DNA from 2 places in the Streptomyces sp. NPDC057939 genome. Region 1 is predicted to be linked to the other one. Evidence: predicted binding sites of a transcription regulator. Region 1 holds the regulator's gene; the other holds the start of a gene.
What was found. Region 1 encodes HspR, which represses chaperone genes until heat shock. Its sites were predicted from a motif close to TTGAGNNNNNNNNNCTCAA; they were not measured.

Region 1 (10,454 bases):
CAGCGCCATCTCCTCCCAGGGGAGGTCGGACCGCGCGCTGACCTGCCACAATCCGGTCATACCGGGACGTACGAGGAGCCGCTCCGGTCGACCCGTGTCGCATTGTGGACGGGGTCCGACCAGCGACATCTCGCCCCGCACCACGTTGAGCAGTTGCGGCATTCCGTCCAGCGCGCACCGTCGGACCGCCGCGCCGACCCGTCCGGCCCCCTCGGTGCGCAGCCGCCAGGTGCGGAACGACCGGCCGCCGAGGCCGACGGCCGGGGTGCGTACGAGGACGCCCGTGCGGCCGGCCGCGTACAGCGGGGCGGCGACCAGCAGCAACGGGACGGCGACCAGGCCCAGCAGCACCAGCGCGCCGGCGAGGTCGAGCACCCGCTTGGCGGGCGGCCTCGCGGGCAGGGTCCACCGGGTCGGGAGCGTGAGCAGCAGGGGCATGCCAGCACCGTGCCGCAGGCCCCCCGCCCGCCCGGCGCGCCGCGCGGCGGCGTTCCCCCGCACGGCCCTGAGTCCGTCGGGTTGCGCGTAAGGAAGGCCTAAAGATTGAGCCCCCTCGACTCAGCTCTGTTGACGGACGGGCGAAGGTGGGGCATTCTTGAGCCTGTTCCACTCAAGTCAGCTGGAGGAATCAAAATGGCACGTGCGGTCGGCATCGACCTGGGCACCACTAACTCCGTCGTCAGCGTTCTCGAAGGCGGCGAGCCCACCGTCATCACCAACGCCGAGGGCGCCAGGACCACGCCGTCCGTCGTCGCCTTCGCCAAGAACGGCGAGGTGCTCGTCGGCGAGGTCGCCAAGCGCCAGGCGGTCACGAACGTGGACCGGACCATCCGCTCCGTCAAGCGCCACATGGGCACTGACTGGAAGATCAACCTGGATGGCAAGGACTTCAACCCGCAGCAGATGAGCGCCTTCATCCTGCAGAAGCTGAAGCGCGACGCCGAGGCCTACCTGGGTGAGAAGGTCACGGACGCGGTCATCACCGTCCCGGCCTACTTCAACGACTCCGAGCGTCAGGCGACGAAGGAGGCCGGTGAGATCGCGGGTCTGAACGTCCTGCGCATCGTCAACGAGCCGACCGCCGCCGCCCTGGCCTACGGTCTCGACAAGGACGACCAGACCATTCTCGTCTTCGACCTCGGTGGCGGCACCTTCGACGTGTCCCTCCTCGAGATCGGTGACGGCGTCGTCGAGGTGAAGGCCACCAACGGTGACAACCACCTCGGTGGTGACGACTGGGACCAGCGCGTCGTCGACTACCTGGTGAAGCAGTTCGCCAACGGTCACGGCGTCGACCTGTCCAAGGACAAGATGGCGCTCCAGCGTCTGCGCGAGGCCGCCGAGAAGGCGAAGATCGAGCTGTCCTCCTCCACGGAGACCTCGATCAACCTGCCCTACATCACGGCTTCCGCCGAGGGCCCGCTGCACCTGGACGAGAAGCTCACGCGCGCCCAGTTCCAGCAGCTCACCGCGGACCTCCTGGACCGCTGCAAGACCCCGTTCCACAACGTCATCAAGGACGCCGGCATCGCGCTGTCCGAGATCGACCACGTGGTCCTGGTCGGCGGCTCCACCCGCATGCCGGCCGTCGCCGAGCTCGTCAAGGAGCTCACCGGCGGTCAGGACGCCAACAAGGGCGTCAACCCGGACGAGGTCGTCGCCATCGGCGCGACCCTCCAGGCGGGCGTGCTCAAGGGTGAGGTCAAGGACGTCCTGCTCCTCGACGTGACCCCGCTGTCCCTCGGTATCGAAACCAAGGGCGGCATCATGACCAAGCTCATCGAGCGCAACACCACGATCCCGACCAAGCGGTCCGAGATCTTCACGACGGCCGAGGACAACCAGCCGTCGGTGCAGATCCAGGTCTACCAGGGCGAGCGCGAGATCGCGGCGTACAACAAGAAGCTCGGCATGTTCGAGCTGACCGGCCTGCCGCCGGCCCCGCGTGGCGTCCCGCAGATCGAGGTCTCCTTCGACATCGACGCGAACGGCATCATGCACGTCACGGCCAAGGACCTCGGCACGGGCAAGGAGCAGAAGATGACCGTCACCGGCGGCTCTTCGCTCGGCAAGGACGAGGTCGACCGCATGCGCCAGGAGGCGGAGCAGTACGCGGACGAGGACCTGCGTCGCAAGGAGGCGGCCGAGTCCCGCAACCAGGGCGAGCAGCTCGTCTACCAGACCGAGAAGTTCCTCGCGGACAACGCGGAGAAGGTCCCGGCCGACGTCAAGACCGAGGTCGAGACGGCCGTCACCGAGCTGAAGGACAAGCTCAAGGGCGACGACGCCGCCGAGATCCGCACCGCGACCGAGAAGCTCGCCGCGGTCAGCCAGAAGCTCGGCCAGGCCATCTACGCCGACGCCCAGGCCTCCCAGGCCGCCGGTGGCGCCGCCGCCGATGACGCCGGTCAGGCCAAGGCCGACGACGACGTCGTCGACGCCGAGATCGTCGACGACGAGAAGCCGAAGGGTGGCGCTGCCTGATGTCGGAGGAGACCCCGGGATTCGACGAGAAGCCCGAAGTCCCCGCCGACGGCACGCCTGACGACGCCGCCGAGTCGAAGGCCGCAGCTTCCTCCGAGGAGGAGGCCGCGGCCCCGGCCGGGGACTCCGCAGCAGCGGACGTCGCTCTGCTGGCGCAGCTGGACCAGGCCCGTACCGCGCTCTCCGAGCGCACCGCGGACCTCCAGCGGCTCCAGGCGGAGTACCAGAACTACCGCCGTCGCGTGGAGCGGGACCGGATCGCCGTCAAGGAGATCGCGGTCGCGTCCCTCCTGACGGAACTCCTCCCGACCCTGGACGACATCGGCCGGGCGCGGGAACATGGCGAACTGGTCGGCGGCTTCAAGTCGGTGTCCGAATCGCTGGAGAGCGCGGCCGCCAAGATGGGGTTGCAGCAGTTCGGCAAGGAGGGCGAGCCCTTCGACCCGACGATCCACGAGGCCCTGATGCACTCGTACGCGCCGGACGTCACGGAGACGACCTGCGTGGCGATCCTGCAGCCGGGCTACCGGATCGGCGAGCGCACGATCCGCCCCGCGCGGGTCGCGGTGGCCGAGCCCCAGCCGGGCGCGGCACCCGCCGCGAAGTCCGAGTCCGCAGACGGCGACACGCCGTCCGACAAGGACACGGATGCCCCCGACAAGGGCTGACGTCGAACATGTAGGGAACCGAGAGGAGGGCCACCGGGGATGAGCACGAAGGACTTCGTCGAGAAGGACTACTACAAGGTCCTCGGTGTCCCGAAGGACGCGACCGAGGCCGAGATCAAGAAGGCGTACCGGAAGCTCGCACGCGAGTTCCACCCGGACGCCAACAAGGGCGACGCCTCGGCCGAGGAGCGCTTCAAGGAGATCTCCGAGGCGAACGACATCCTCGGGGACCCCAAGAAGCGCAAGGAGTACGACGAGGCCCGCGCGCTGTTCGGGAACGGTGGCTTCCGCCCCGGTCCCGGCGGCGCCGGCGGCTCGTTCAACTTCGACCTCGGTGACCTCTTCGGAGGACAGCAGCAGCAGGGCGGTCCGGGCGGCGGCTTCGGCGGCGGCCTGGGCGACGTCTTCGGCGGCCTGTTCAACCGCGGCACCGGCCAGGGTCCGGGAACCCGCACCCAGCCGCGCCGCGGCCAGGACATCGAGTCCGAGGTCACGCTCTCCTTCACGGAGGCCGTGGACGGTGCGACCGTCCCGCTGCGGATGTCCTCGCAGGCGCCCTGCAAGGCCTGCTCCGGCACCGGCGACAAGAACGGCACCCCCCGGGTGTGCCCGACCTGCGTCGGCACGGGCCAGGTCTCGCGGGGCAGCGGCGGTGGGTTCTCGCTGACCGACCCCTGCTCCGACTGCAAGGGCCGCGGCCTGATCGCGGAGACCCCCTGCGACGTCTGCAAGGGCAGCGGGCGCGCCCGCAGCTCGCGGACCATGCAGGTCCGGATCCCGGCGGGCGTCTTCGACGGCCAGCGGATCCGGCTGCGCGGCAAGGGCGCGCCGGGCGAGCGCGGCGGCCCGGCGGGCGACCTCTACGTGGTGGTCCACGTCGACGGCCACCCGGTGTTCGGCCGCAAGGACGACAACCTGACGGTCACCGTCCCGGTGACCTTCGCGGAGGCCGCCCTCGGCGCCGAGATCAAGGTTCCGACCCTGAACGGCCCGGCGGTCACCCTGAAGCTTCCCCCGGGCACGCCCGGCGGTCGTACGATGCGGGCCCGCGGCAAGGGCGCGGTCCGCAAGGACGGCACCCGCGGCGACCTCCTCGTCACGGTGGAGGTCACGGTGCCGACGGAGCTGTCCGACAAGGCCCGCGAGGCCCTTGAGATGTACCGCGACGCGACGGATCCCGAGGACCCGCGCGCCGCGCTGTTCGAGTCGGTGAAGGGAGCATGAGATGGACGGCCGCCGCAGGAGCCACTACCAGCTGACCGACGACACCCCGGTCTACGTGATCTCGGTGGCCGCCCAGCTCTCGGGGCTGCATCCGCAGACCCTCCGTCAGTACGACCGCCTCGGCCTGGTCTCCCCGGACCGTACGGCCGGCCGCGGCCGGCGCTATTCGGCCCGGGACATCGAGCTCCTGCGCACCGTGCAGGCGCTGTCCCAGGACGAGGGCATCAACCTGGCGGGGATCAAGCGGATCATCGAACTGGAGAACCAGGTGGCCGCGCTCCAGCAGCGCGTCGCCGAACTGTCCACCGCCGTGGACGGGGCGGCCGCCGCCCTCCAGGCCCGCGAGGCCCAGGTGCACGCCTCGTACCGGCGCGACCTGGTCCCGTACCAGCCGCCGCAGCCGGGCAGCGCCCTGGTCGTCTGGCGGCCCGGCCCGAAGCGCCCGCAGGTCTGAACGGCCGGCGGCCGGCTTCGGCGCCCCTTCGCCCCGCACGTACGGAAGACCCCGCCCGGAACGCTCCGGGCGGGGTCTTCCCCACGTCGGGGGCATATGCCGTCCAGGAGGCCCCTGGTGGGCCCCTCAGGGCTCCGGGAGCGGCGGCGGGCCCGCGGAGTCGCGCAGGATGCCCGAGCGGGCGATGAGGAAGCCCAGCTGGGCTCGGCTGCCGCTGCCCAGCGCGGTGGCCAGCTTGGCGATGTGCGCGCGGCAGGTCCGTACGTTCATCCCCAGGCGCCGGGCGATGGCCTCGTCCACGTGTCCCTCGACGAGCAGTTGGGCGATGGAGCGCTGCACGCCCGAGATGCCGTCGGGCCGGTGGGTGTATGTAACTTCCTGGCTCAGCGGCACGGCGCGCCGCCACAACTGCTCGAAGACCTTGATCAGGTAGTCGACGAGGCCGGGGTGGCGCAGTTCCAGGGCGACCCTGCGGTCGTCGCTGACGGGGATGAAGGCCACGGTGCGGTCGAACACGATCAGCCGCTCGATGAGCTCTTCGAGGGTGCGGATCTCGACCTTGCCCGTGGAGATGCGGTCCACGTAGGCGAGCGTGCCCTGGCTGTGGCGCGCGGTGTGCTGGTAGAGGGTCCGGATGCTGACGCCCCGGTCGATGAGCGGGGCGTCCCGTTCCAGTGCCTCGGTGAGGGCGTAGGACGGCCGGGCACCACCGGGTTGGACCGTCAGCATCTCCGTGTGGCACTCGGCCGTCGCCAGGTCGAGGGCGGCGTTGATCTGGTCGAACCCCTCCAGAACGGTGATGGCGTGGGTGTTGGCGGGGTTCTGCGCACTGATGGTCAGGAACGGCTCGAATGCATCGGTGAGGTCGATCGCGCTGCGCCGACGGTCCTGGATCTCCCGTTCGAGAGGATGCAGGCGCTGGGCGAGGGCGACCGCCGGGGGAACCGCGCGAAGCTGGTTCGCGTCATCCGGGTCGGGACGCAGCAGAGCGAATTCGAGCAGGCAGGGGATGTTTTCCACCTCGCTACGAGGTACCCGGCCGGTGCTCAGTGCCGCTGCGTAAAGTCGTGCCCCCTCGTCGCACATGGATGTGACGGGGTGGGGATGTGTCGGGTTTGTGTCGTTTATGGGCAAATCTCCACCCCCCAGGGTCCTGAACATGCAAGAACATGATGCATCGTCCCTGTGGCCGTAACGTGCCTGAATGAGCCATGGTCTGACGTGCGGGGGAGAGGATTCCATCAAGTGAGGACGAAGCCGACCATGTACAAGAGAATGCTTCGCTCGGCGCTTGCCGTTGTTTTCTCCGCTGTTGCGGTATTTGGGGCAGTCAGCGCCGTCAATGGCGATGCGGGGAGCGCACTGGCCAGTGACAGCGGCTGGAATATCGTGCCGAAGGGCAAGTCGGACAGCGGTTGGAACGCGGCACCGGTCGACAGCGGCTGGAACGCCGCCCCCGCCGGGGAGCCCGACAGCGGCTGGAACGACACACCCGCAGGTGAACCCGACAGCGGCTGGAACACCCGGCCCGCCGGAGAACCGGACAGTGGCTGGAACTTCGTGCCCGAGAAGGCGCTCTGATGACCCCCGACGACCGCGACTTCCGGCGCGAGATGGCCTCGGCCTACCGGTCCGGGTGGCAGTTCATCGATCTCGCCACCGCCATTCCCTACACGGGCGATTCGTTGATGGTCACCTTGTTCGGCCAGCCGATCGTCGTCGTGCGCGAGGAGGACGAGGACGTCCGTGCGTACCGCTGCCTGCGCCGCCCCCGGGGCGCACCGCAGCCCGTCCGCTGCGAAGTGCGGTACGGCATGGTCTTCGTCAATCTCGATCAGCGCGACCACCAGCTCTTCGAACCCGACATCACCGCCGCCACCCCCCGCAGTGCCTGACGCGATCCCCCCGTCGTTGCAGATCGCCCAGGCGCTTCCCCCACACAACGGCGCCATCGTGGACCTGACCACGATGGCGCCGTTGTGATGTCCGCGTCCAGTGGTTGAACCGGACAATCACTTCGTGTCCGCGGCCCGGGGCCGGCCCGCCGGCACTGCCGCAGCGGGCCCGGGGCGGTCTCAGGCCCGGCCCATGGCCCGGTCGAGGGTGATCTCCATGACGACCCGGTCGGGGTTGGGCGAGGGGGTCCTCCCGTAGCGCTCCGCGTAGCGCTCCACGGCGTCGGCGACCGACGCCCCGTCGGTGCGGATCACCGCCCGGCCCTCCAGGGTGGCCCAGCGCCGCCCCTCCATCTGGCACACCGCCACCCTCGCGGCCCCGTCGGGCGACGCCAGGATGTTGCGCACCTTCTTGCTGTGCCTGTTGCTGATCACCCGGGCCAGCCCCGCCACGGGGTCGTACGTCACGCCCACCGGCACCACGTGCGGGGTGCCGTCGGGTCGGGGGGTGGTCAGGGTGCAGACGTGCCGCTCCCGCCAGAAGGCGAGGTACTCGGGCGTCGGGTTGAGTACGTCATGGGACATGGGCCGAGAGTACGTCCGAAGCGTGCCGCGCTCAGCCTTGAGTGGAATAGACTCAACTTTGCAGACGCTGAATCTGTCAGAGTTACGCGCCCCGTCATCCCCGTCGGAGAGGAGAAGCCGAAAGTGGACGCCGAGCTGACCAACAAGAGCCGTGCCGCCCTGAACGCAGCCACCAGCAGGGCCGTGAAGGACGGCCACGCCGACCTGACCCCCGCCCACCTGCTGCTGGCGCTGCTCGCCGGCGAGGACAACGAGAACGTCACCGACCTGCTCGCCGCGACCGAGGCCGACCAGGCCGCCGTCCGCGCGGGCGCCGAACGCCTGCTCGCCGCCCTGCCCAGCGTCACGGGTTCCACCGTCGCGCCCCCGCAGCCCAGCCGCGACCTGCTCGCCGTGCTCGCCGAGGCCGACGCCGAGGCCGGTCGGCTCGGCGACGAGTACCTCTCCACCGAACACCTCCTCATCGCCATCGCCGCCAAGGGCGGACCGGCCGGTGAGGTCCTTTCCGCCCAGGGCGCGACGGCGAAGAAGCTGCTGTCCGCCTTCGAGAACGCACGAGGAGGACGGCGGGTGACCAGCCCCGACCCCGAGGGCCAGTACAAGGCCCTGGAGAAGTTCGGCACGGACTTCACGGCAGCCGCACGCGAGGGCAAGCTCGACCCGGTCATCGGCCGCGACCACGAGATCCGGCGCGTCGTCCAGGTGCTGTCGCGCCGCACGAAGAACAACCCGGTGCTCATCGGCGAGCCCGGCGTCGGCAAGACCGCCGTCGTCGAGGGCCTCGCCCAGCGCATCGTCAAGGGCGACGTCCCCGAGTCCCTGAAGAACAAGCGCCTCGTCTCCCTCGACCTGGGCGCGATGGTCGCCGGCGCCAAGTACCGCGGCGAGTTCGAGGAGCGCCTCAAGACCGTGCTCGCCGAGATCAAGTCGAGCGACGGCCAGATCATCACCTTCATCGACGAGCTGCACACCGTCGTCGGCGCGGGAGCCGGCGGCGACTCCGCCATGGACGCCGGCAACATGCTCAAGCCGATGCTGGCCCGCGGCGAACTGCGCATGGTCGGCGCGACCACGCTGGACGAGTACCGCGAGCGCATCGAGAAGGACCCGGCCCTGGAGCGCCGCTTCCAGCAGGTGCTGGTCGCCGAGCCGAGCGTCGAGGACACCATCGCGATCCTGCGCGGGCTCAAGGGCCGCTACGAGGCCCACCACAAGGTCGTCATCAACGACAGCGCCCTCGTCGCCGCGGCCACCCTGTCCGACCGCTACATCACCTCCCGCTTCCTCCCCGACAAGGCCATCGACCTCGTCGACGAGGCCGCGTCCCGGCTCCGCATGGAGATCGACTCCTCGCCCGTCGAGATCGACGAGCTCCAGCGCTCCGTGGACCGGCTGCGCATGGAGGAGCTGGCGCTCAAGAACGAGTCGGACGCGGCCTCCCGCGAACGGCTGGAGCGCCTGCGCAAGGACCTGGCGGACAAGGAGGAGGACCTGCGGGGCCTCACCGTCCGCTGGGAGAAGGAGAAGCAGTCCCTCAACCAGGTCGGCGAGCTCAAGGAACGCCTGGACGACCTGCGCGGCCAGGCCGAGCGCGCCCAGCGCGACGGGGACTTCGACTCCGCCTCCAAGCTGCTCTACGGGGAGATCCCCGCGCTGGAGCGCGAGCTGGCCGAGGCCACCGAGGAGGAGGCCGCGTCCAAGGGCGGCGGCGCCAAGGACAGCATGGTCAAGGACGAGGTCGGTCCCGACGACATCGCCGACGTCGTCGGCGCCTGGACCGGCATCCCCGCCGGCCGCCTGCTGGAGGGCGAGACCCAGAAGCTGCTCCGCATGGAGGACGAGCTGGGACGCCGCCTGATCGGCCAGCAGGAGGCCGTACGGGCCGTCTCCGACGCCGTGCGCCGCACCCGCGCCGGCATCGCCGACCCCGACCGCCCGACCGGCTCGTTCCTCTTCCTCGGCCCGACCGGCGTCGGCAAGACGGAGCTGGCCAAGGCCCTCGCGGACTTCCTCTTCGACGACGAGCGGGCCATGATCCGCATCGACATGTCGGAGTACGGCGAGAAGCACAGCGTCGCCCGCCTCGTCGGCGCCCCGCCCGGGTACGTCGGCTACGAGGAGGGCGGCCAGCTCACGGAGGCCGTCCGCCGCCGCCCGTACAGCGTGGTCCTGCTCGACGAGGTCGAGAAGGCGCACCCCGAGGTGTTCGACGTCCTGCTCCAGGTGCTGGACGACGGCCGGCTCACGGACGGCCAGGGCCGCACCGTGGACTTCCGCAACACCATCCTGATCCTGACCTCCAACCTGGGCAGCCAGTTCCTCACGGACCCGGCGACCTCGGCGGAGGACAAGAAGGCCCGCGTCCTGGACGTGGTCCGCGCCTCCTTCAAGCCGGAGTTCCTGAACCGGCTCGACGACCTGGTGGTCTTCTCGGCCCTCGGCAAGGACGAGCTGGCCCACATCGCCGAGCTCCAGATCGGCCGCCTCGCCCGGCGGCTCGCCGACCGTCGCCTCACCCTCGACATCACGCCCGCGGCGCTGGCCTGGCTCGCGGACAAGGGCAACGACCCCGCGTACGGGGCCCGGCCGCTGCGCCGTCTGATCCAGACCGCGATCGGGGACCGGCTGGCCAAGGAGATCCTGTCCGGCGAGGTTCGGGAGGGGGACACCGTACGCGTCGACGTCGCCGGCGAAGACCTGCTGGTCGGAAGGGCCCTGTAAGGGTCACTGCCGCTTACCCCGGTCCTACTCCTGTCCGCCCGGAGCGGATCGCGCGTGCAGGGGTGGACACGGGGTGGGCGCGATGGTGGAGGATGGCTGTATCCGCACGAAGGGAAGTACACGGTGAGCATCGACCCGGCCTCGATTCCGAACTTCGGAGGGCAGCAGCCCGATCCGCAGGCCACAGGACCGGCGGGCCCCGTCGTCCCCGACCAGGACCTGGTCAAGCAGCTCCTGGAGCAGATGGAGCTCAAGTACGTCGTCGACGACGAGGGTGACCTCGCGGCGCCGTGGGAGGACTTCCGCACGTACTTCATGTTCCGCGGCGAGGACGAGCAGCAGGTCTTCTCCGTGCGGACCTTCTACGACCGCCCCCACGCGATCGAGGACAAGCCGCAGCTGCTGGAGTCCATCGACGACTGG
Region 2 (10,454 bases), on a different contig from region 1:
CTCGTCGGCCGGGTCGATCGGCGCCGGTACCGGGTCGGGGACGGGTGCGGAGGCGGTGAAGACCTGGTCGGCCGGCGGCAGTTCCCCGGAGTCGAAGCCCTCGAAGCCCTCAGGGGGTGCGAAGCCCTCGGCGGTGTCGGCGTCGGGCACGACCCGGGCGAGCAGTTCCTCGTCGGGGGTGACCGGCTCGGGCTCGGCGTCCGCGGCCGCGGTGCCGAGGGGGGCGGTGCCGGTGTCGAAGGCGTCGGTGCCGAAGGCTTCCGGGCCGAAGGCCTCGGTGCTCAACGACTCCGTATCGACGGACCCGGTGTCGGGGGTCCCGGTGTCGACGGACCCGGTGTCGAAGGCCTCCGCCAGCGAGACCACCCGCGCCGGCGCCTCCACGGCGGCGGCCGTGTCGGGGTCCGTCAGCTGTGCGGGCTCGGCGGTCTCCGCGCTGTCGTGCTGCGGGCGCAGCCGGGGCGGCAGGGTGTTCTCGTTGGCCTCGGCGACCACACCCGGCAGCTGGAACGCGGGCAGGCCCGGCTCGGCCAGGGTGTGGACCGCGGTGGCGGGGGCGCCGGCGGGGAGCAGCGTCGCGGGGACGACGACCAGGGCCTCGGTGCCGCCGTGCCGCGCGGCGCGCAGCTCGGCCGTCACGCCGTGGCGGGCCGCGAGCCGGCCGGCGACGTACAGGCCGAGGCCGAGGCCGTGTTCGGCTTCCGGTTCCTCGTCGTAGGCCTCGGGGCTGGCCAGCCGGGCGTTGAGGGACTCCAGGCGGTCCTCGGTGACCCCGATGCCGGAGTCCACGACGGACAGGACGACCTCGCCGGAGTCCTGGAGCCGGCCGGAGACCTTGACCTTGGCGTCCGGGGGCGAGAACGTCGTCGCGTTCTCAAGGAGTTCGGCCAGGACGTGCGAGATGTCGTCCGCGGCGTGCCCGGCGACCTGCGTGTACGAGGGGAGGGCGGCCAGTTCGACGCGTTCGTAGCGTTCGATCTCGCTGACGGCCGCCCGCATGACGTCGACGAGCGGTACGGGCAGGCTCTGACCGTGGCCGTGTTCCTGCCCGGCCAGGACCAGCAGGTTCTCGTTGTGGCGGCGCATGACCGTCGCCAGGTGGTCCAGCTTGAAGAGGGTGGCGAGCCGGTCCGGGTCGCCCTCCTTGGACTCCAGTTCCTCGATGACGGCGAGCTGCCGTTCGACGAGGCCCAGGGTCCGCAGCGACAGGGAGACCGAGGTGGTCGACATGATGCGGCGGTGCTCTTCGAGGCCGGCGCGCAGTTCGGCGAGTTCCTTCTCCAGTGCCTCGCGGCCCGAGGCGAGGGCCTCGTTGCGGCCGATGAGGCGGCGCCGGTCGGCGTCGAGTCCGGCGACGCGGGTGTGGAGGGCGACCGTCTGGTCGCGCACGGAGTTGAGGTGGCGGACGACTTCGGCGAACTCGTCGTTGCGGCCGGTGAAGCGGACCGGCTCGACGGAGCCCTCCGCGGTCGACAGCCGTTCCGCGCCGCGGCGCAGTACGGACAGCGGCCGGGTGAGGGATCGGGCGACGGCGGTGGAGAAGCCGATGACGAACAGGAACAGGACGCCGAGTACGGCGACGACGAGTTCCAGGCGGGTCACGTCGTCGTCGCGCTGGGTGGCGAGGGCGGTGGCCCGGTTGCCCGCGAGGGTGGATTCCACGGACCGCATGCGGTCGATGCGGGCCGTGAGGGCCGTGCCGACGGCTCCGGCGTCGACCTTGCGGTCGGCGGGGGTCAGCGTGGGCCGGTCGGTGAGCCGCTTGAGGTAGTCGTCGGCGGTCTTGACCTCGGGGCCGGTGACGGTGACGGCGAGGGTCTCGCGCACGTCGGGCCGGGCGATCCGCGCGAAGTCGTCGAGCGCGGCCTGTTCGCGGACGCGGGAGCGCTGCGAGGCGGTGGTGAGCTCGTCGACGGCCGGTGCGTTGGCGGGCTGGTCGCCGCGCGGGACGGCCAGCGCGGCTAGCAGCAGTCCGCGGGTCGCCGAGGCCTGCTCCACGGCTCGGCCGAGGGGGACCAGGGGGCGCGTGGTGCCGAGGGCGGCCTCGGCGCGCGGCGGGGTGAGTTCGACGAGCCGGTCGCCGGGGGCGAAGAGTTCGGCGAGGACGCCGGCGTAGGCCTGGTGGGCGGCGATGGCGGTGCCCTTGCCGTCGACGGCCTCGGTACGGACGGCCTGGATCTTGCCGAGGGCGCCCGCGAGTTCCTCGTCGGCTTCGGCCCGGACCTCGGCGAGTTGCCGGTCGGTACGGGCGGTGCGCTCGTCGACGGGGCCCTTGGCGGCGCCGGGTCGGCCCTTGGCCACGTACTCGACGACGGCGTCGCGCTCGTCGCCGAGGAGGTGGGTGAGGGTGAGGGTGTGCCGCGTCTGCTCCGCGAGGGTGACCAGGCGTTGTGAGTCGTTCAGTTCCCTCGTGGCGGAGACGACGGCGGGTGCGCCGGCCGCGAGGACGGTGAGTCCGGCGACTGCCACACCGATGACCAGCCTGCGGCGGACGCGTACGCGCCGTCCTGCCTTGGCGGGTCCGTCGGCGCTGGCGGTGCCGTTCTTCCGAGACCGCTTCTTCTGCACCGGTGCTCGCAATCCTGTACGTGTGCTCGTGCTCGTCTACTCGTGTGGCCGAGGTAACGGCCGGTCAACAAGTAAACGCCCCCTGCCCCCTCGTACCGCCTCAGACCTTTGCAGTGTGATGCGAAGAGAGCCGCACATCGCCCACCCGGCCACTCGAAGGAGTGAACATCACGGAGGAGTGGCCGACCAACTCGGGCACCCCGTGTCAGGGGCCGCTCGTGGACGGGTGGTTGAAAGATCGAGCCGGGCTTTGGCACTATGCCCGCCCACATCGCCACGGGGTGCCGGCGGTCGGGCCGTCCGGGGCGCGCCACCACTCCCCCGTATTGGTATGGACCTTCCTGCGCGCGCGGGCCCTCGGCGGGCAGAATGTCCCCATGCGCATCGACCTCGCCACGGCCCCCGGCGACCCGGAACGCCCCAATGAGGACTGGCTGTCGGCCTCGGCGCCCTCTTCGGGCGGCGGCGTCCTGGTGGTCCTGGACGGAGTCACCCCGCCACGCGGCGGCGACGGGTGCGTGCACGGCGTGCCGTGGTTCTCGGCGCGGCTCGGCGGCCGATTGACCGAACTGTCCGGATCGCGGCGGGACATGTCGCTGGACCGGATTCTGGCGCGGGCCATCGGCGACACCGCCGACGCCCACCGGGACACCTGTGACCTTTCTCACGCACGGACCCCCCAGGCGACGGTGGTGATGGTCCGCTGGGACGGGTCCTGCGTGGAGCACCTCGTGCTGTCGGACTCGGTGCTCCTGCTGCGCGGGGCCGACGGCCGGGTCTCGGCGGTGCTCGACGACCGGCTGGACCGGATCCCGGGCGAGGTCCTGCGGTCGGTCGCGGCGACGGACGCGCTGCGCAACGCCGAGGGCGGGTTCTGGACGGCGGCCGCGGACCCGGCGGTGGCGGACCGGGCCGTCACCGGACGCACCCCGCGCGGGGAGGTCGTGGCGGTGGCCGCGCTCACGGACGGGGCGAGCCGCTGGACGGACACGTTCGGGGAGGGCGACTGGGCGGCCTGCCTGGACGTGCTGCGCAAGGAGGGCGCGGAGGGCCTGATCGGGCGGGTGCGGGCGGTCGAGTCCGATCCGCTGCGCCCGTCCGCCCGGTACAAGCGGCACGACGACGCCTCGGCGGCCTACGCGGAGCTGTAGCGGCGGGCGGGGCGGTGGGCCGGGGCGGCGTGACGGCGCGTTGGGCCGGGCCGCGGCGGCGTGACGGAGCGCCCGGTCGGGGCGGCGTGACGGTGGGCCGGGGCTCACTCCTCGCCGGAGTTGAGCTGGCGCAGGAGTCTGGCCAGCTCCGCCACCTCGCCCCGGTCCCAGTCCGCCAGCTTGCGCATGTACTGCTCGCGGCGGGCCCCGCGGACCCGCAGGAAGCGGTCCCGGCCCTCGTCGGTGAGGCCGACGAGGAAGGCGCGGCCGTCGGCGGGGTCCGGCTCCCGGGCGACCAGGCCCAGCACCTCCAGGGCCCGCAGCTGGCGGCTCATGGTGGCCTTGCCGACCCCGAAGTAGGCGGCGAGTTCGGTGGCCCGCTGCCGGCCCGCCGCCTCCAGTCGGACGAGGAGTCCGTAGGCGGCGGGCTCCAGCTCCGGGTGGAGGGCGCGGGCCATCTCCCCGGAGGAGGCCCGGGCGCGCCGGAGGAAGACGGACAGCTCCCGCTCCAGGGCGAGGAACTCCTGGTCTTCGCTTCCGTGCACGTCCGCTCCCGTTCGATGCTGTGTGTGGCGGTCGCGTTGCCGCCGTCCTCGGCCCGGGTCCCTCGCTGACATCTTTGTTCGAGACCCGCTGCGCGGGCCCCAGTATTTCGCAGCGGAAGCCGCGAAGGCCCGGGGCCCCGCCGGAGCGGGTCCCGGGCCCTCGTTCGGGCGGCCGGTCGGGGGCCGGTCGGGCGACCGGTCAGGCCGCCTTGGTGAAGGACACCTCGGCGGGGGCGAGGGCCAGCTCCAGGACCTGGCGCACGTCCGTCACCGGGTGCACCTCCAGCCCCTCCAGCACCTCCGCCGGGACGTCGTCCAGGTCGGCCTCGTTCCGCTTCGGGATGATCACCGTGGTCAGTCCGGCCCGGTGCGCGGCCAGCAGCTTCTGCTTGACCCCGCCGATGGGCAGGACCCGTCCGGTCAGGGAGACCTCGCCGGTCATCGCCACGTCGGTGCGGACCTGCCGGCCGGAGAGCAGCGAGGCGAGGGCCGTCGTCATGGTGATGCCGGCGCTGGGGCCGTCCTTGGGGACCGCGCCCGCCGGGAAGTGGATGTGGACGCCCCGGTCCTTCAGGTCGGCGACGGGCAGCTCCAGTTCGGCGCCGTGCGAGCGCAGGAAGCTGAGGGCGATCTGCGCCGATTCCTTCATGACGTCGCCGAGCTGGCCGGTGAGGGTGAGCCCGGCGGCCCCGGTCTCGGGGTCGGCGAGCGAGGCCTCCACGAACAGCACGTCCCCGCCGGCCCCGGTCACGGCGAGGCCGGTTGCGACGCCGGGCACGGCGGTGCGCCGCTCGGCGGGGTCCTGCGCGGACTCGGGGACGTGGTGCGGCCGGCCGATGAGCGCCCGCAGGTCGTCGGGTCCCAGGGTGAGCGGCAGGTCCCGCTCCCCCAGTTCGTTCTGGGACGCCACCTTGCGCAGCAGTCGGGCGAGGGAGCGCTCCAGGGTGCGCACGCCAGCCTCGCGGGTGTACTCGCCCGCGAGCTTGCGCAGGGCGGCGTCCTCGATGACGACCTCGTCGGCGCCGAGGCCGGCCCGCTCCAGCTGTCGGGGCAGGAGGTGGTCGCGTGCGATGACGACCTTCTCGTCCTCGGTGTACCCGTCGAGGCGGACGAGTTCCATCCGGTCGGCCAGGGCCTCGGGGATGGCCTCCAGGACGTTGGCGGTGGCCAGGAAGACCACGTCGCTCAGGTCCAGTTCGACTTCGAGGTAGTGGTCGCGGAAGGTGTGGTTCTGGGCCGGGTCGAGGACTTCGAGGAGGGCGGCGGCCGGGTCCCCGCGGAAGTCGGAGCCGACCTTGTCGATCTCGTCGAGGAGGACGACGGGGTTCATGGACCCGGCCTCCTTGATGGCGCGGACGATCCGGCCGGGGAGCGCGCCGACGTAGGTGCGGCGGTGGCCGCGGATCTCGGCCTCGTCCCGCACGCCGCCGAGGGCGACGCGGACGAACTCGCGGCCCATGGCGTGCGCGACGCTCTCGCCGAGGGAGGTCTTTCCGACGCCGGGCGGGCCGACGAGGGCCAGTACGGCCCCGCCGCGGCGGCCGCCGACGACGCCCATGCCGCGCTCGCCGCGGCGCTTGCGCACGGCGAGGTACTCGGTGATGCGGTCCTTCACGTCGCTCAGTCCGGCGTGCTCGGCGTCGAGCACCGCGCGGGCGCCGCGGATGTCGTAGGAGTCCTCGGTGCGCTCGTTCCAGGGCAGTTCGAGGACGGTGTCGAGCCAGGTCCGGATCCAGGAGCCCTCCGGGCTCTGGTCGCTGGAGCGTTCGAGCTTCTCGACCTCCTTGAGCGCGGCCTCGCGGACCTTCTCGGGCAGGTCTGCGGCCTCGACGCGGGCACGGTAGTCGTCGGACTCCTCGCCGTCCTTCTCCCCGTTGATCTCGCGGAGTTCCTTGCGGACCGCCTCCAGCTGGCGGCGCAGGAGGAACTCGCGCTGCTGCTTGTCGACGCCGTCCTGGACGTCCTTGGCGATGGACTCGGCGACGTCCTGTTCGGCGAGGTGGTCGCTGAGCCACCGGACGGCGAGGCGGAGCCGGGCGACGGGGTCGGCGGTCTCCAGGAGCTCCACCTTCTGGGCCACGGTCAGGAACGGCGAGTAGCCGGAGTTGTCGGCGAGCGCGGAGACGCCCTCGATCTGCTGGACCCGGTCGACCACCTGCCAGGCGCCGCGCTTCTTGAGCCAGGTGGTGGCGAGGGCCTTGTACTCGGTGACCAGTTCGGCGACGGCGCCGGGCAGCGGGTCGGGTTCCTGCTCGTCGACGCTCTCGCCCTCCACCCACAGGGCGGCGCCCGGCCCGGTGGTCCCGGCGCCGATGCGGACGCGGCCGCGGCCGCGGATCAGGGCGCCGGGGTCCCCGTCGGAGAGCCGGCCGACCTGCTCGACGGTGCCGAGCACGCCGGTGCCCGCGTACGTCCCGTCGACCCGCGGGACCAGCAGGACCCGGGGCTTCGCGGCGCCGGCCCCGGTGCCGGCCGCGGCCTGTGCGGCCTCCACGGCGGCGCGCACGTCGGCGTCGGACAGGTCCAGCGGAACGACCATCCCCGGCAGCACGACCTCGTCGTCCAGCGGCAGCACGGGCAGGGTGAGCGGTACGGACGTCGAAGCCATGATCTTCCCTCCGGCAGTGAACTTGAGCTATGTCGACTCAATGCACGTGAGTCCCCCGATGTTCCCCAACGAGCGTTCGCCGGGGGCGAACGGCCGTCCGGGGGCGGGGGCCGGGGGCTTCGAAGTTCCGATCCGGCGTCGAGGGGCCGGCCGTGACAGCGCATGAGGGAAGTGCTCCGGCGCGGGCCTCGTCGGGGTGGGCTCAGGTCAGGGGGGAGGCCTTCACGTCGCCCGATGTCGTTTCCAGGCGCAGTCGGGAGGGCGCGGCCGGGGCGTGGGGCAGGGTGATGTCGCGGTCGCCGGAGCTGCTGGAGCCGGACAGTTGGTACGGGGCCGTGGGGACGCGGAGCGTGAGGTCTCCCGAGGTGGTGACGGCGCTCACCGAGACCGGCACCGTCGTGAAGGCCAGGCGGGCGTCGCCCGATTCGGAGCGGACGTCGGCCTCCGGGCCGGACAGGGCGTCGGCGGTGATCGACCCGGAGGACGTACGGACCTTCAGCGGGCCCGCGATCCGTTCGGCCCGCACGTCACCTGAGTCCGAGGTCAGCTCCGCCGCCGCGACGCCCGTCACCGTGATGCGGCCGCTGCTGTTGCCGACCTTGACCTTCGCGGAGGCGGGGACCTCCAGCCGGTAGTCGACGTAGCAGCTCTCCGCGCAGCCGGCGGTGAAGGTGAGGACCCCGTCGGTCACCCGTTGAGCGGGCTCGGGCGCGGTGTCCCCGCGGTAGTGCACGGTCCGGTGGACGACGACCCCCGGCCCGGTGCCCGGCGTCACCTCGACGGAGCCGCGCCGCCCGTCCGTGACCTCGACGGCCGCGACCGCCTCGGTGACGGTGGCGTCGGCGGACGCCGTCCTCGTGTGGATGCCGTCCCCGATGCCGTCGACGGAGCACCCGGCGAGGACGAGGAGCACGGCGGCCGCCGTGGCGCCGACCGTCTTGCGGGCCAGTAGGGCTGATGCGGTATCGGATGCCATGCGGAAAGTCTGTCGATCCGGCGCTCCCGGCACGCTGGTGCCGGTACCCGGGCCGGGGTGGGGTTATCCCCCGGCGAGGGCGCCCGGGAGCCGGCCCCCGAGCCGCGAGGCCGCCCGGGAGCCGGCCCCGGATCAGCCGCCCGACGGGCCGCCGGTCTCCACCGGTCGCCGGCCGGCCGGGTCGCCCCACTCGCTCCACGAGCCGTCGTACACCGCGAGGTCCCGGTACCCGGCCAGGGTCGCGCCGAGCGCGAGGACGCAGGCCGTGACCCCGGATCCGCAGCTGAAGTAGAGCCGCTCCCGGCTCCCCGTCAGCGGCGCGAAGGCCGCGCGGAGTTCGTCCGCGGTCAGCATCAGCCCGTCGGGACCCTGGAGTTCCCCGAAGGGCAGGTTCACCGCGCCCGGCATGTGGCCGCCGCGCAGGCCCGCGCGCGGCTCCGGGGCGGTTCCGGCGAACCGGCCCCGGGTGCGGGCGTCGACCACGGTCGCGGCCGGGTCGGTCAGGGCCGCCGCGACGGTGTCGGCGTCGACGACCAGCCCGGGGCGCGGCCGGGCGGTGAAGGAGCCGGGCGGGCCCGCGTACTGCGGCGCGGCCTCCTCGACCGGCAGGCCGGCGGCCGTCCAGGCGGGCAGGCCGCCGTCCAGGACTGCGACCCGGTCGAAGCCCATGGCGCGCAGCATCCACCAGGCGCGGGCGCTGGAGTGGATGCCGGCGCCGTCGTAAACGACGACGGTGTCGGTGTCGTCCACGCCGAGGTCGCGCATCGCCGCGGCGAACTCCTCGGGGCCGGGCAGCGTGTGCGGGGCGGCGGCGGTGTGGTCGGACAGGGCGCCGTCGAGGTCGAAGGGCCGTGCTCCCGGGATCCGGGTCCGCGCGCCCCGGTGGGCTCCGACGGAGGCGTCGAACAGCACCGGTCCGTTCCCGCCGAGCCGCTCAGCGAGCCATGCCGCCCCGACGAGGGGCCCGGGCAGGTCCGCGACCCCGGTGCGGACGACGGGAGGGGTGGGCGTGGGTTCCGCTGACGGCGGCACGGGCGACTCCGGAGGATCGGCGGGGCGCGGCGGCGGGACGGGAGCCCGCAGCGCGGCGTGGTCGGGTCATCCTCGCGCCCGACGCCCCCGGGGTCGCGGGATTTTCCGCGACGGCCGTGGTCGCCCGAAGCGGCAGCCGGAGGAACGCCGCCGACCGGAGCCGCCCGCCCCGGCCGCGGCCCCCGCGGCGGGCGTCAGCCGCAGTCGCCCGGGCGGGCGTACACCGCGACGCGCGCCCCCCGCACCGGGGTCATCGAGCACAGGGTGAAGGAGGACTCCAGCGCTTCGCGCTTGGCGGCTTCGTGCGGGTAGGGGTCCAGGGGCTGTCCGACGGGGTCGAGGAGGGCGATCACCCGGGGGGAGGCGGCCAGGGCGGCGCGAATGGCGTCGGGGGTGCGCTCGGTGCCCTGGAGGCTCCGCGAGTCGGCCGGGGAGCGGTCCAGGGCCACGTCCCGCAGGCCCGCGTACGTGTCGGGCGAGGACAGCAGCCACTCCCGCCGCCGGGAGGGCATGAAGAGGACGGCGTCCCCGGGCCCGGCCCGTTCCCGGACGGCGGCGGCCACGGCGAGGACGTCGTCCTTGCGGCTGTCCGGGGTCCGCAGCCACGCCGACCACATCGCGAACGGCACGGCCAGCGCGGCCACCAGCAGCCACGGCCACACGCCCCGCGCCCGCGCGAGCCGCGCCCCGGCGAGCAGGGCGAGGCCGGTCAGGGAGTAGAGGACGTACCGGTCGACGTACCAGGGGTGCACGAGGGAGACGGCCATCAGGAGCCCGGGCGGGAGCAGCGCGAGCGGTACGGCGACCCGTACGAGGTCCCGTTCGCCGGGCGGGGCCTTGCGCGCGAGCAGCAGGACGGCGGCCGTCAGGACCCCGTACGCCGCCCAGTCCTGCCAGGACGGCCGGCCGAGCCAGCCCAACTGCTGCTGCGCCTGCCGGGCGCTGATCACCGCGAGCGGCAGCAGTGCGGCGACGACCGCGGCGGCGCCCCACCGCCAGCCGCGGGCGTGCCGGGCGGCGGGGGCGTGGGCGAGCAGCGCGAGGACGGCGAACTCGTGCAGCCAGCAGCCGAGGAGCAGCACCAGGGCGTAGGCGGTCCAGCGGCCGCGGAGCATCAGGTACGTCGCCCAGATCACGGCGGCCGCGACGAGGGCGTACGAGCGCCCCTCCTGCGCGTACATCTGCACCGGCGGCAGGACGGCGTAGGCGGTTCCGGCCGACAGCGCGGCCCGCTCCCCCACCGTCCGATGGGCGACCGCGGCCACTCCGGCGGCCGCGAGGGCCGTGCCGGCGACGGAGGGCAGCCGCAGCGCCCACAGGCCGCCGTCACCGAGGGCGAACACCCCGTGCATCAGCAGGTAGTGGAGGCCGTGGACGGCGTCGACCTGCCCGAGGAGTTCCCACAGACCGGTCAGGGGCCGGTGGGCCACCTGCCAGGTGACGGACTCGTCGCGCCACATGCTGCCGCCGTCGGGGCCGCGCCGCAGGCCCCAGAGGCCGAGGAGCAGGGCCACCAGCGGGGGGAACACGCGCCAGGGGGCGATGCGGCGGATGACGGCCTCCTGGTGCTTACG

Region 2: lon (endopeptidase La) is a predicted target of HspR. The motif match lies at 6,895-6,913, and genes of this name have one in related genera.

What each region holds. Positions count from the first base shown of each region.
Region 1 covers NZ_JBHVPG010000001.1:120,022-130,475, reverse strand. The annotation lists gene ACFVS6_RS00595 (sugar transferase) at 1-438, opposite strand, end outside; gene dnaK (molecular chaperone DnaK) at 634-2,484, shown strand; gene grpE (nucleotide exchange factor GrpE) at 2,484-3,152, shown strand; gene dnaJ (molecular chaperone DnaJ) at 3,192-4,376, shown strand; gene ACFVS6_RS00575 (heat shock protein transcriptional repressor HspR) at 4,378-4,830, shown strand; gene ACFVS6_RS00570 (helix-turn-helix transcriptional regulator) at 4,957-5,991, opposite strand; gene ACFVS6_RS00565 (hypothetical protein) at 6,094-6,411, shown strand; gene ACFVS6_RS00560 ((2Fe-2S)-binding protein) at 6,411-6,725, shown strand; gene ACFVS6_RS00555 (pyridoxamine 5'-phosphate oxidase family protein) at 6,906-7,310, opposite strand; gene clpB (ATP-dependent chaperone ClpB) at 7,434-10,031, shown strand; gene ACFVS6_RS00545 (YbjN domain-containing protein) at 10,155-10,454, shown strand, end outside.
Region 2 covers NZ_JBHVPG010000096.1:181-10,634, reverse strand. The annotation lists gene ACFVS6_RS41915 (nitrate- and nitrite sensing domain-containing protein) at 1-2,568, opposite strand, end outside; gene ACFVS6_RS41910 (protein phosphatase 2C domain-containing protein) at 2,946-3,719, shown strand; gene ACFVS6_RS41905 (MarR family winged helix-turn-helix transcriptional regulator) at 3,824-4,264, opposite strand; gene lon (endopeptidase La) at 4,464-6,872, opposite strand; gene ACFVS6_RS41895 (DUF4097 family beta strand repeat-containing protein) at 7,075-7,848, opposite strand; gene ACFVS6_RS41890 (sulfurtransferase) at 7,981-8,880, opposite strand; gene ACFVS6_RS41885 (hypothetical protein) at 9,075-10,409, opposite strand.